2 regions of the Streptomyces sp. SID8374 genome follow, and region 2 is predicted to be linked to the other one. Evidence: riboswitches for the same ligand, from Rfam matches in the RefSeq annotation. Region 2 holds a riboswitch; the other holds the start of a gene.

Region 1 (4,425 bases), 2.7 Mb from region 2:
GGACGAACCAGAGCACCGAGTTGGCGATGCCGTTGTACGCGTCGGCGTGGACCTCGGCGTCGATGTCCAGCATCCGTACGCCCGGCTCACCGACCCCGCGCCGTACCGCCTCGCGGTCGCCGTCGCCGAGGGCCGCGCAGACCCAGAGCTTGTCGTCGACGGCGCTCAGCCCGGAGACGAGACCGCCCCCGCCGCGCTTGGCGTCGAGAGTCCCGTCCTCGCCGAGCGTGTACGTGATGGGGCCGCGGTTGGACGCGACGAGAACCTGGGCGGTGGAGGAGGGTGCGTGCTCGGAGACCATGTAGCGGAACCTAGCCCGTAAGGGAAGCCGCCAAACGCCTCAGGGCCCCCGGCCGCTCAAGCCTCACGCGCCCCACGCCTCCTACCGCCCGCGCCTCACGCCGCCCACCGCGCCCGCGCACACCTCAGAGCCGCCGGAGCCCCGCGCCTCACGCCGCCCACCGCTCCGCGTACTCCTCGATCTCCCGCATCGGCGGCCGCTCCTCCGTGTCCACCGCATGGGTGCGCGGCACGAACCCCTCCTCGCCCCGCTCGAACTGCGTCAGCGCGGGCCGCACCAGATGGCCCCGGGAGAGCCGCAGCTGCGCCGTGCGGTAGATCGCCGCGGCCATCCGGCCCAGCGCCTGCCCGTCCTGGTGGCGGTGGCGCCGCACCCCCACGTCGACCTGGCCCAGCGCGTCCAGATCCACGGTGTGCAGGGCGTCGACGAGGAGCCCCAGCTCCACCCCGTAACCGACCGGGAACGGCAGCCGCTCCAGCAAGGACCGCCGCACCGCGTACTCGCCGCCCAGCGGCTGTACGAAGCCGGCCAGCTGCGGCCAGTGCAGATTGAGCAGCGGGCGTGCCACCAATTCGGTGACGCGGCCGCCCTGACCTGCGCTGTCGCCGAGCGGACGGTCGTACATCGCCTTGACGAACTGGACCGCGGGGTCCGTGAGCAGCGGGCCCACCGTCCCCGAGACGAAGTCCGCCGAGAAGTCCTTGAGGTCGGCGTCGACGAAGCAGACGATCTCGCCGCTGGTGACCAGGAGCGACCGCCACAGCACCTCGCCCTTGCCGGGCAGGGCCGGGATCCGGGGCAGGATCGCGTCCCGGTGCACCACCCGGGCGCCCGCCGCGCGCGCCACGGCGGCGGTGGCGTCGGTGGAACCGGAGTCGATCACCACCAGCTCGTCGACCAGCCGGACCTTCTCCATCAGCTCCCGCCGGATCGTCGCCACGATGGCGCCGACCGTGGCCTCCTCGTTCAGCGCGGGCAGCACCACACTCACCGACGTACGGTGAGGGTCGGCGGCCCGGGCGTCGGTGAGCCGGTTCAGCGGGCGGTCGGCGGACGACCAGGAACGCCTGGTCAGCCAGCGTTCCACCTCTTCGAGCACGGTCGGAACTCCTTGCGTGTGAGCGGTATGTGATCCATCTCGCCGTTCGGACGACTATCTCAACAGTCCGGTCCTTCGGTTACAGTCTTGAACAACGCGGATGACCGTCGCATGTCGGGGTCCGTCCGCACACAAACGCCTGGATCGAAGATCCAGTGCCACAGAGCTCATCCAGAGGGACTGAGGGAACGGCCCGTTGAAGTCCCGGCAACCCTCCTACCGGCCGCGAGGTCACGGTGGGGAAGGTGCCAATTCCGTCTTGTGGCGAAATGCGCCGCAAGGAAGATGAGGAGAAAGGGCCTCCGCCATCATGGCTGTTCAGACCATTGCAGGTAATGCCACCACCGCCCCCGTGGACCTCGGTCCCGCCGCGGCGCTTTCCTGCCGCGAGTGCGGCGAGCGTTTCGAGCTCGGCCCCCTTTTCGCCTGTGCGTCCTGTTTCGGACCACTGGAAGTGGCGTACGACCTGCCGACCGGTTCCGCCGAGGAGCTGAAGAAGCGCATCGAGGCCGGTCCGAACAACATCTGGCGCTACGCCCCGCTGCTGCCGGTGCCCGCCGATGTCGCGGAGAAGCCCAATATCAACCCCGGTTTCACCAAGCTGGTCAAGGCCGACAACCTCGCCCGTGAGCTGGGCGTCACCGGCGGCCTGTACGTCAAGGACGACTCCGGCAACCCGACGCACTCCTTCAAGGACCGTGTCGTCGCGATCGCCGTCGAGGCCGCCCGCGCCTTCGGCTTCACCACCCTGTCCTGCTCCTCCACGGGCAACCTGGCCGGTGCCGTCGGTGCCGCCGCCGCCCGCGCCGGACTGCGCTCCTGCGTCTTCATCCCGCACGACCTGGAGCAGGGCAAGGTCGTCATGGCCGCGGTGTACGGCGGTGAGCTGGTCGGCATCGAGGGCAACTACGACGACGTCAACCGCTTCTGCTCCGAGCTCATCGGCGACCCGCTCGGCGAGGGCTGGGGCTTCGTCAACGTCAACCTGCGCCCGTACTACGGCGAGGGCTCCAAGACCCTGGCGTACGAGATCTGCGAGCAGCTCGGCTGGAAGCTGCCCGACCAGATCGTCATCCCGATCGCGTCCGGCTCCCAGCTGACGAAGATCGACAAGGGGTTCCAGGAGCTGATCAAGCTCGGCCTGGTCGAGGACAGGCCGTACAAGATCTTCGGCGCCCAGGCCGAGGGCTGCTCGCCGGTCTCCGCCGCCTTCAAGGCCGGGCACGACGTCGTACGGCCCCAGAAGCCGAACACCATCGCCAAGTCCCTGGCCATCGGCAACCCGGCGGACGGCCCGTACGTCCTGGACATCGCCCGCCGCACCGGCGGCGCCGTGGAGGACGTGAACGACGAGCAGGTCGTCGACGCGATCAAGCTGCTGGCGCGCACCGAGGGCATCTTCGGCGAGACGGCGGGCGGCGTGACGCTCGGCGTGACCAAGAAGCTCATCGAGGCGGGCGTGATCGACCCGGCGCTCACCACCGTCGTCCTGAACACCGGTGACGGCCTCAAGACCCTCGACGCGGTCTCCGCGACCTCGCAGGCGACGGCCACCATCAAGCCGAGCCTGGACGCCTTCCGCGCCGCGGGCCTCGCCTCCGCCTGACGACCCACCGCACCGAGACCGAAGCAAGAAGGGCACCCACCATGAGCGTCAAGGTCCGCATCCCCACCATCCTCCGCACGTACACGGGCGGCCAGGCCGAGGTCACGGCGGAGGGCGCGAAGCTCTCCGAGGTCATCGACTCCCTGGAGAAGGACCACCCGGGCATCGCCGCCCGCGTCCTGGACGACCAGGGCAAGCTGCGCCGCTTCGTCAACGTGTACGTCAACGACGACGACGTGCGCTTCGAGGGCGGCCTCGACGCCGCCACGCCCGACGGCGCCGGCATCTCGATCATCCCGGCCGTGGCCGGCGGCTGCTGATCCGACGACCTTCAGCTGAACAACAGTTGCCCCCTCCGCTGCACAAAGCGGAGGGGGCAATTCTGCATGGTTGAGCGCGGTAGAGTTGGGGAAGCCCCCTTCGCTGCGCGTGCCGCCCGCATATGAGAATGCGCCCGGCCCCGATAAGAAGCAGCCAAAGTACGTGAACCCCTTGAGGCATAAGTGGCCTTTGCCTGGCCCGACTTGCCCGTAAATTTCAGCAATCCCGCATATTCGGGCGTTCGCCCGTGCCCAGAATTCTCGTCCGATTGACCTGTTGCAGAGGGCAGTTGGGCGGATACATTCGGCCGCGGTCGACGCGCTGCGGCGCCGCGCACCCTCTCCTGTCGGAGGGTGAGTTCCGACCCGGGGCCGCGAAGTGCGGTCCCGTGCAAGGGCCAGTTATAGGGGAGTTAGGCATGGCTCAGGGCACCGTCAAGTGGTTCAACGCGGAGAAGGGGTACGGCTTCATCGCGGTCGACGGTGGTGCGGATGTTTTCGTCCACTACAGCGCGATCCAGATGGACGGGTACCGCACCCTCGAAGAGGGTCAGCGAGTTGAATTCGAGATCTCGCAGGGCCAGAAGGGGCCCCAGGCCGACATGGTCAAGCTCGCCGTCGGCTGACGCCCGGCGCGGCCGTCCGACGTCACTACTCACGCACGTAGGGCCCGACCCCGGATCAGGGGATCGGGCCCTACGCGCGTCCCGGGACCGGATGGCCGGACCCGGCCCGGGTCATGGCGGGCCTTGGCCTGAGTCGCTTGCACTCTCGGGGGTCGAGTGCTAATCATTGGCATTAGCACTCTCCAGGTGAGAGTGACAGAAACTTGGACCGGGCCGGTGAGGCCCGCAGGCGCGGTGGGGCAAGGAACCACCACGCAGGCAGGCCGTCCGTCGCGGGCGCCTCTCGGTCCGGAGAATCCACCCCTGTCCGGGAGGACCACTTCACATGGCCAAGATCATCGCGTTCGACGAGGAGGCACGGCGCGGTCTCGAGCGCGGGATGAACCAGCTCGCCGACGCCGTCAAGGTCACCCTCGGCCCCAAGGGCCGTAACGTCGTCCTCGAGAAGAAGTGGGGCGCGCCCACGATCACCA
Region 2 (4,425 bases):
TACGTGGGGTGCGGCTACCTGGCGCTGGTCTGCTACGCGGCGGTGCACGCGGACTCCGAGCAGACCCTGGTCGGCGCGTCGGGCGCGATCTCGGCGGTGCTCGGGGCCTTCCTTTACCTGTTCCCCAAGGCCCGGGTGACCAGCCTGTTCCCGTTCCTCTTCTTCCTGCCGCTGCGGTTCCCCGCCTGGATCGTGCTGGTCTTCTGGTTCGGGCTCCAGTGGGCGGCGGCCCAGGCGGCGGACGCGGGGCCGGGGGTGGCGTATCTGGCGCATGTGGCGGGGTTCGCGGCCGGGTTCCTCTACGCCTGGGGACGCTACGGGCGAAGGACTAGAGTGAAGGTTCCAGCCACGGCCACCGAGGGAGACAGCCAGCCGTGATCACCGCGATCGTGCTCATCAAGACCAGCGTGGACCGGATTCCGGAGATCGCCGAGGCCATCGCCGCGCTGGACAGCGTCAGCGAGGTCTTCTCCGTCACCGGCACCTACGACCTGATCGCCATGGTCCGGGTCGCCCGCCACGACGACCTCGCCGATGTCATCCCCGGCCGGATCAGCAAGATCCCGGGCGTCGAGGGCACCGACACGCATGTGGCGTTCCGTACGTACTCCCAGCACGACCTGGAAGCGGCGTTCGCCATCGGCCTGGACGCGTAGGACGTAGCTTTTCGGCCGGGGACAGGCGCGCTGCCTGTCCCCGGCCGAAGTGTTTGCCAGCCTCAGATCTGTGCGGCCTCGCCCCGGTCCGGGACGCAACGGCCGTCCTCGGTGCGGTACTTCCACTGGGCGCCCTCGCGGACCAGCTCGGTGACCGCGCGCAGGAACCGGTCGATGTGCTCGTCCGGCGTACCGGCCCCGAAGCTGACGCGGATGGCGTTGAGCGAGCGCTCGCCCGGCTCGGCCTCGGGGGCGCCGCACTCGCCCGGGTCCTGCGGGTCGCTGCCGAGGAGGGTGCGGACCAGCGGATGGGCGCAGAAGAGGCCGTCGCGGACGCCGATGCCGTATTCGGCGGAGAGCGCGGCGGCGAAGTGCGAGCTGTTCCAGCCGCGCACCACGAAGGAGATGACGCCGACCCGGGGCGCGTCGTCGCCGAAGAGCGACAGCACCTGGACCTCGGGGACCTCGGCGAGCCCTTCGCGTACCCGGCTCACCAGCTCCTGTTCCCGGGCGACCAGGTTGTCGAAGCCCGCCTCGGTGAGGGCCTTGCAGGCGGAGGCGATGGAGTAGACCCCGATGACGTTGGGCGAACCGGCCTCGTGGCGGGCGGCGGTGGTGTGCCAGTCGACGTCCACGCCGCCGTCGGCGCGCCGGGCGACCTTGCGGGAGGCTCCGCCGCCGGCGAGGTACGGCTCGGCCGCCTGGAGCCAGTCGGCGCGGCCGGCGAGGACCCCGGAGCCGAAGGGCGCGTACAGCTTGTGGCCGGAGAACGCGACCCAGTCGACGTCCAGTTCGGCGATGTCGACGGGGTGGTGCGGGGCGAGCTGGGCGGCGTCGAGGACGATCCGGGCGCCGTGCGCGTGGGCGGCGGCGGCCAGCTCCTTCACCGGCCACAGCTCACCGGTCACGTTGGAGGCGCCGGTGACGCAGACGAGGGCGGGGCCGTAGGGGTCGCGGTCGGCGAGGGCCCGCTCCAGGGTCTCCACCGCCTGGCCCGGCGTGCGGGGCGCGTTGAGGTAGGTGACCTGGGCGTCGCGCCAGGGCAGCAGCGAGGCGTGGTGCTCGGTCTCGTACACGAACACCTGGCAGTTCGCGGGGATCGCGGCGGCCAGCAGGTTGAGGGAGTCGGTGGTGGAGCGGGTGAAGACGACCTGGTCCTCGGCGCGGCAGCCGAGGAACTCCGCGACCGTGCGGCGGCTGTTCTCGAAGAGGTCGGTGGAGAGCTGCGAGAGGTATCCGGCACCGCGGTGGACGCTGCCGTAGTACGGGGCGTACGCGGCGACGTCGTCCCAGACCCGCTGGAGGGCCGGGGCGCTGGCGGCGTAGTCGAGTGCGGCGTAGGTGACTTCACCGCCGGTGACGAGCGGAACAGTGACATCCTGCCCCAAAACGGGCAGCGGGGCACAAACCGACGGGTCGATGGCAGCGGTGGAGACAGACATGGCGAACTCCCGTAAAAGGCAGGCGAAATCAACGCGCCTGCGGATACGCGACGGCGCGGAGAAGGAAGGAGAAGAAGGTGCGCTGAAGGAGGGCGTTCAGCCCAGGACATGAGAAGCCCTGGGACGAGCCCTAACGCATTCGCTTGCTCACAAGAGGCTCCCTAGGGACCAGGACCCCGGGGGCTGACGTCCACTGGACGCCGAGGGGCCCGCGCTTGCCGCAGACCTCGCTGCCTACGGCCTGGTCTTCACCCGGGGCACCCCGCCACGGACGGAGGGTTGCCGGACAGCGGGCCGGGGCCGTAGTCGCTGTCACTCATGACCTGCGCAGCATCTTGCCATATGTATGCGCACGCGCAAGGGCGCAGTCCGGCATCCGGACTGCGCCCTACGTCACACCGTGGCTACCGTCAGGCGTTGCTGGCCGCGACCCACCGCTCCAGCGCGCGCTTGGCGGCCCCGGAGTCGATGGCCTCGGCCGCCACCGCGATCTTCGCCGCGATCTGCTCGGTCAGCGTGCCGGGGCCCGGGTCGAGGGCGACCAGCGCCGCCGCCGAGTTGAGCAGCACCGCCTCCCGTACCGCGCCGCCCTCGCCGTCCAGCAGGCGGCGGGCCACATCGGCGTTGTACGAGGCGTCGGCGCCGCGCAGCGCCTCGACGGGGACCAGCGGGAGGCCGACGTCGCGCGGGTCGAAGGGCTCCTCGCGGACCGTGCCGTCCCGGACCACCCAGACCCGCGAGGTGGCGGTGGTGGTCAGCTCGTCGAGGCCGTCGTCGCCGCGGAAGACGAGCGCCGAGTTGCCCCGCTCCGCGAGGACGCCCGCGACGATGGGCGCCATCCGGGCGTCAGCCACCCCGATGGCCTGGGAGCGCACCTGGGCCGGGTTGGTGAGGGGGCCCAGGATGTTGAACGTGGTCTGCGCGCCCAGCTCCCGGCGGGCCTTGGCGGCGTACCGCAGGGCGGGGTGGAACTTGACGGCGAAGCAGAAGGTGATGCCCGCGGCCTCGGCGACCTCGACCACCCGTTGCGGGGTCAGCTCCAGGTTGACGCCGAGCTTCTCCAGTACGTCGGAGGAGCCGCTCGCCGATGAGGCGGCCCGGTTTCCGTGCTTGACGACCTTGGCGCCGGTCCCGGCGATGACGATCGCGGACATGGTCGAGATGTTGACCGTCTTGGCGAGGTCGCCGCCGGTGCCGACGATGTCGACGGTGCGGCCGGGTACGTGGATGGTGTTGGCGTGCGCGTACATCGCGCGCACCAGGCCGGTGACCTCCTCGACGGTCTCGCCCTTGGCCCGCAGCGCGACCGCGAAGCCGGCGATCTGCGCGTCGGTCGCCTCGCCGCTCATGATGCGGTCCATCGCCCAGGCGGTCTCCTCCGATGAGAGGTTCTCGCCGCGCAGCAGGGGGTTCAGCAGGCCGGGCCAGGAACGGTCCGCCACGCTGTCGCCGCCGCTCGGGGTCACAACGTTCATGGTCCGCTCCAGGGGGTCCACAGCCGGTAAAGAGTCCGGCTCCACCCTATCCAGCCACCGGGACCGCGAAGAGCCCCGTCCATCGAATGGACGGGGCTCCCGCTGTGGCGATCAGGTCAGGTGATCAGTGGTGGCCGTGGCCCTCGGTGATCTCCTTGTACTCCTCCGCGGTGGGCTTGGCGATCTGGTTGTTCTCGCCGTAGTAGCCCTTGCTGAGCTTGGCGCGCAGCTTCTGGACCGGGGAGATCTTGCGCTTGACGCCGTTCTCGTCGACCTCGGGGCCGAGTTCGACCGGCTTGTACTGCTCGTGCGCGGTGAGCGTGTGCAGCTGCCCCGGGGAGAGCGGCTCGTGGATCTCGACGAACTCACCGTGCGGCAGGCGCTTGATGATGCCGGTCTCGCGACCGTGCAGCACCTTGTCCCGGTCGCGGCGCTGGAGGCCCAGGCAGATCCGCTTCGTGACGATGAACGCGATGACCGGTCCGGCGAAGAAGAAGATCCGGACGAACCACGAGATGGCGTTCAGCGACAGATGGAAGTGCGTGGCCCACAGGTCGTTGCCACCGCCGACGAGGCCGATGAAGTACGCCGTGATCCAGGCGACGCCGAGCGCCGTACGGGTCGGGGCGTTGCGCGGGCGGTCCAGGATGTGGTGCTCGCGCTTGTCCCCGGTGATCCAGGACTCGATGAACGGGTACACCGCGGGCAGCGAGAGCACCAGCCCGAAGAGGACCAGCGGGATGAACACGCCCAGGTTGAGCGTGTGGCCCCAGAAGACGATCTCCCAGCCCGGCATGACACGGACCAGACCCTCGGCGAAGCCCATGTACCAGTCGGGCTGGGCGCCGGTGG

Evidence for each region. Region 2 has a riboswitch for S-adenosylmethionine ahead of GTY67_RS07295 (aminotransferase class V-fold PLP-dependent enzyme). Riboswitches for the same ligand answer to the same signal wherever they lie in the genome.
Region 1: another riboswitch for S-adenosylmethionine. It lies ahead of thrC (threonine synthase); the one in region 2 lies ahead of GTY67_RS07295 (aminotransferase class V-fold PLP-dependent enzyme).

Annotation. Positions count from the first base shown of each region.
Region 1 is NZ_WWGH01000001.1:4,329,655-4,334,079, forward strand. Features, by position in the region: gene GTY67_RS19185 (trehalose-6-phosphate synthase) at 1-301, opposite strand, end outside; gene GTY67_RS19190 (glucosyl-3-phosphoglycerate synthase) at 450-1,400, opposite strand; SAM riboswitch class I at 1,565-1,692, shown strand; gene thrC (threonine synthase) at 1,711-3,006, shown strand; gene GTY67_RS19200 (MoaD/ThiS family protein) at 3,048-3,326, shown strand; gene GTY67_RS19205 (cold-shock protein) at 3,746-3,952, shown strand; gene groL (chaperonin GroEL) at 4,278-4,425, shown strand, end outside.
Region 2 is NZ_WWGH01000001.1:1,620,355-1,624,779, forward strand. Features, by position in the region: gene GTY67_RS07285 (rhomboid family intramembrane serine protease) at 1-378, shown strand, start outside; gene GTY67_RS07290 (Lrp/AsnC ligand binding domain-containing protein) at 375-656, shown strand; gene GTY67_RS07295 (aminotransferase class V-fold PLP-dependent enzyme) at 719-2,098, opposite strand; SAM riboswitch class IV at 2,305-2,422, opposite strand; gene trpD (anthranilate phosphoribosyltransferase) at 2,509-3,573, opposite strand; gene GTY67_RS07305 (cytochrome bc complex cytochrome b subunit) at 3,698-4,425, opposite strand, start outside.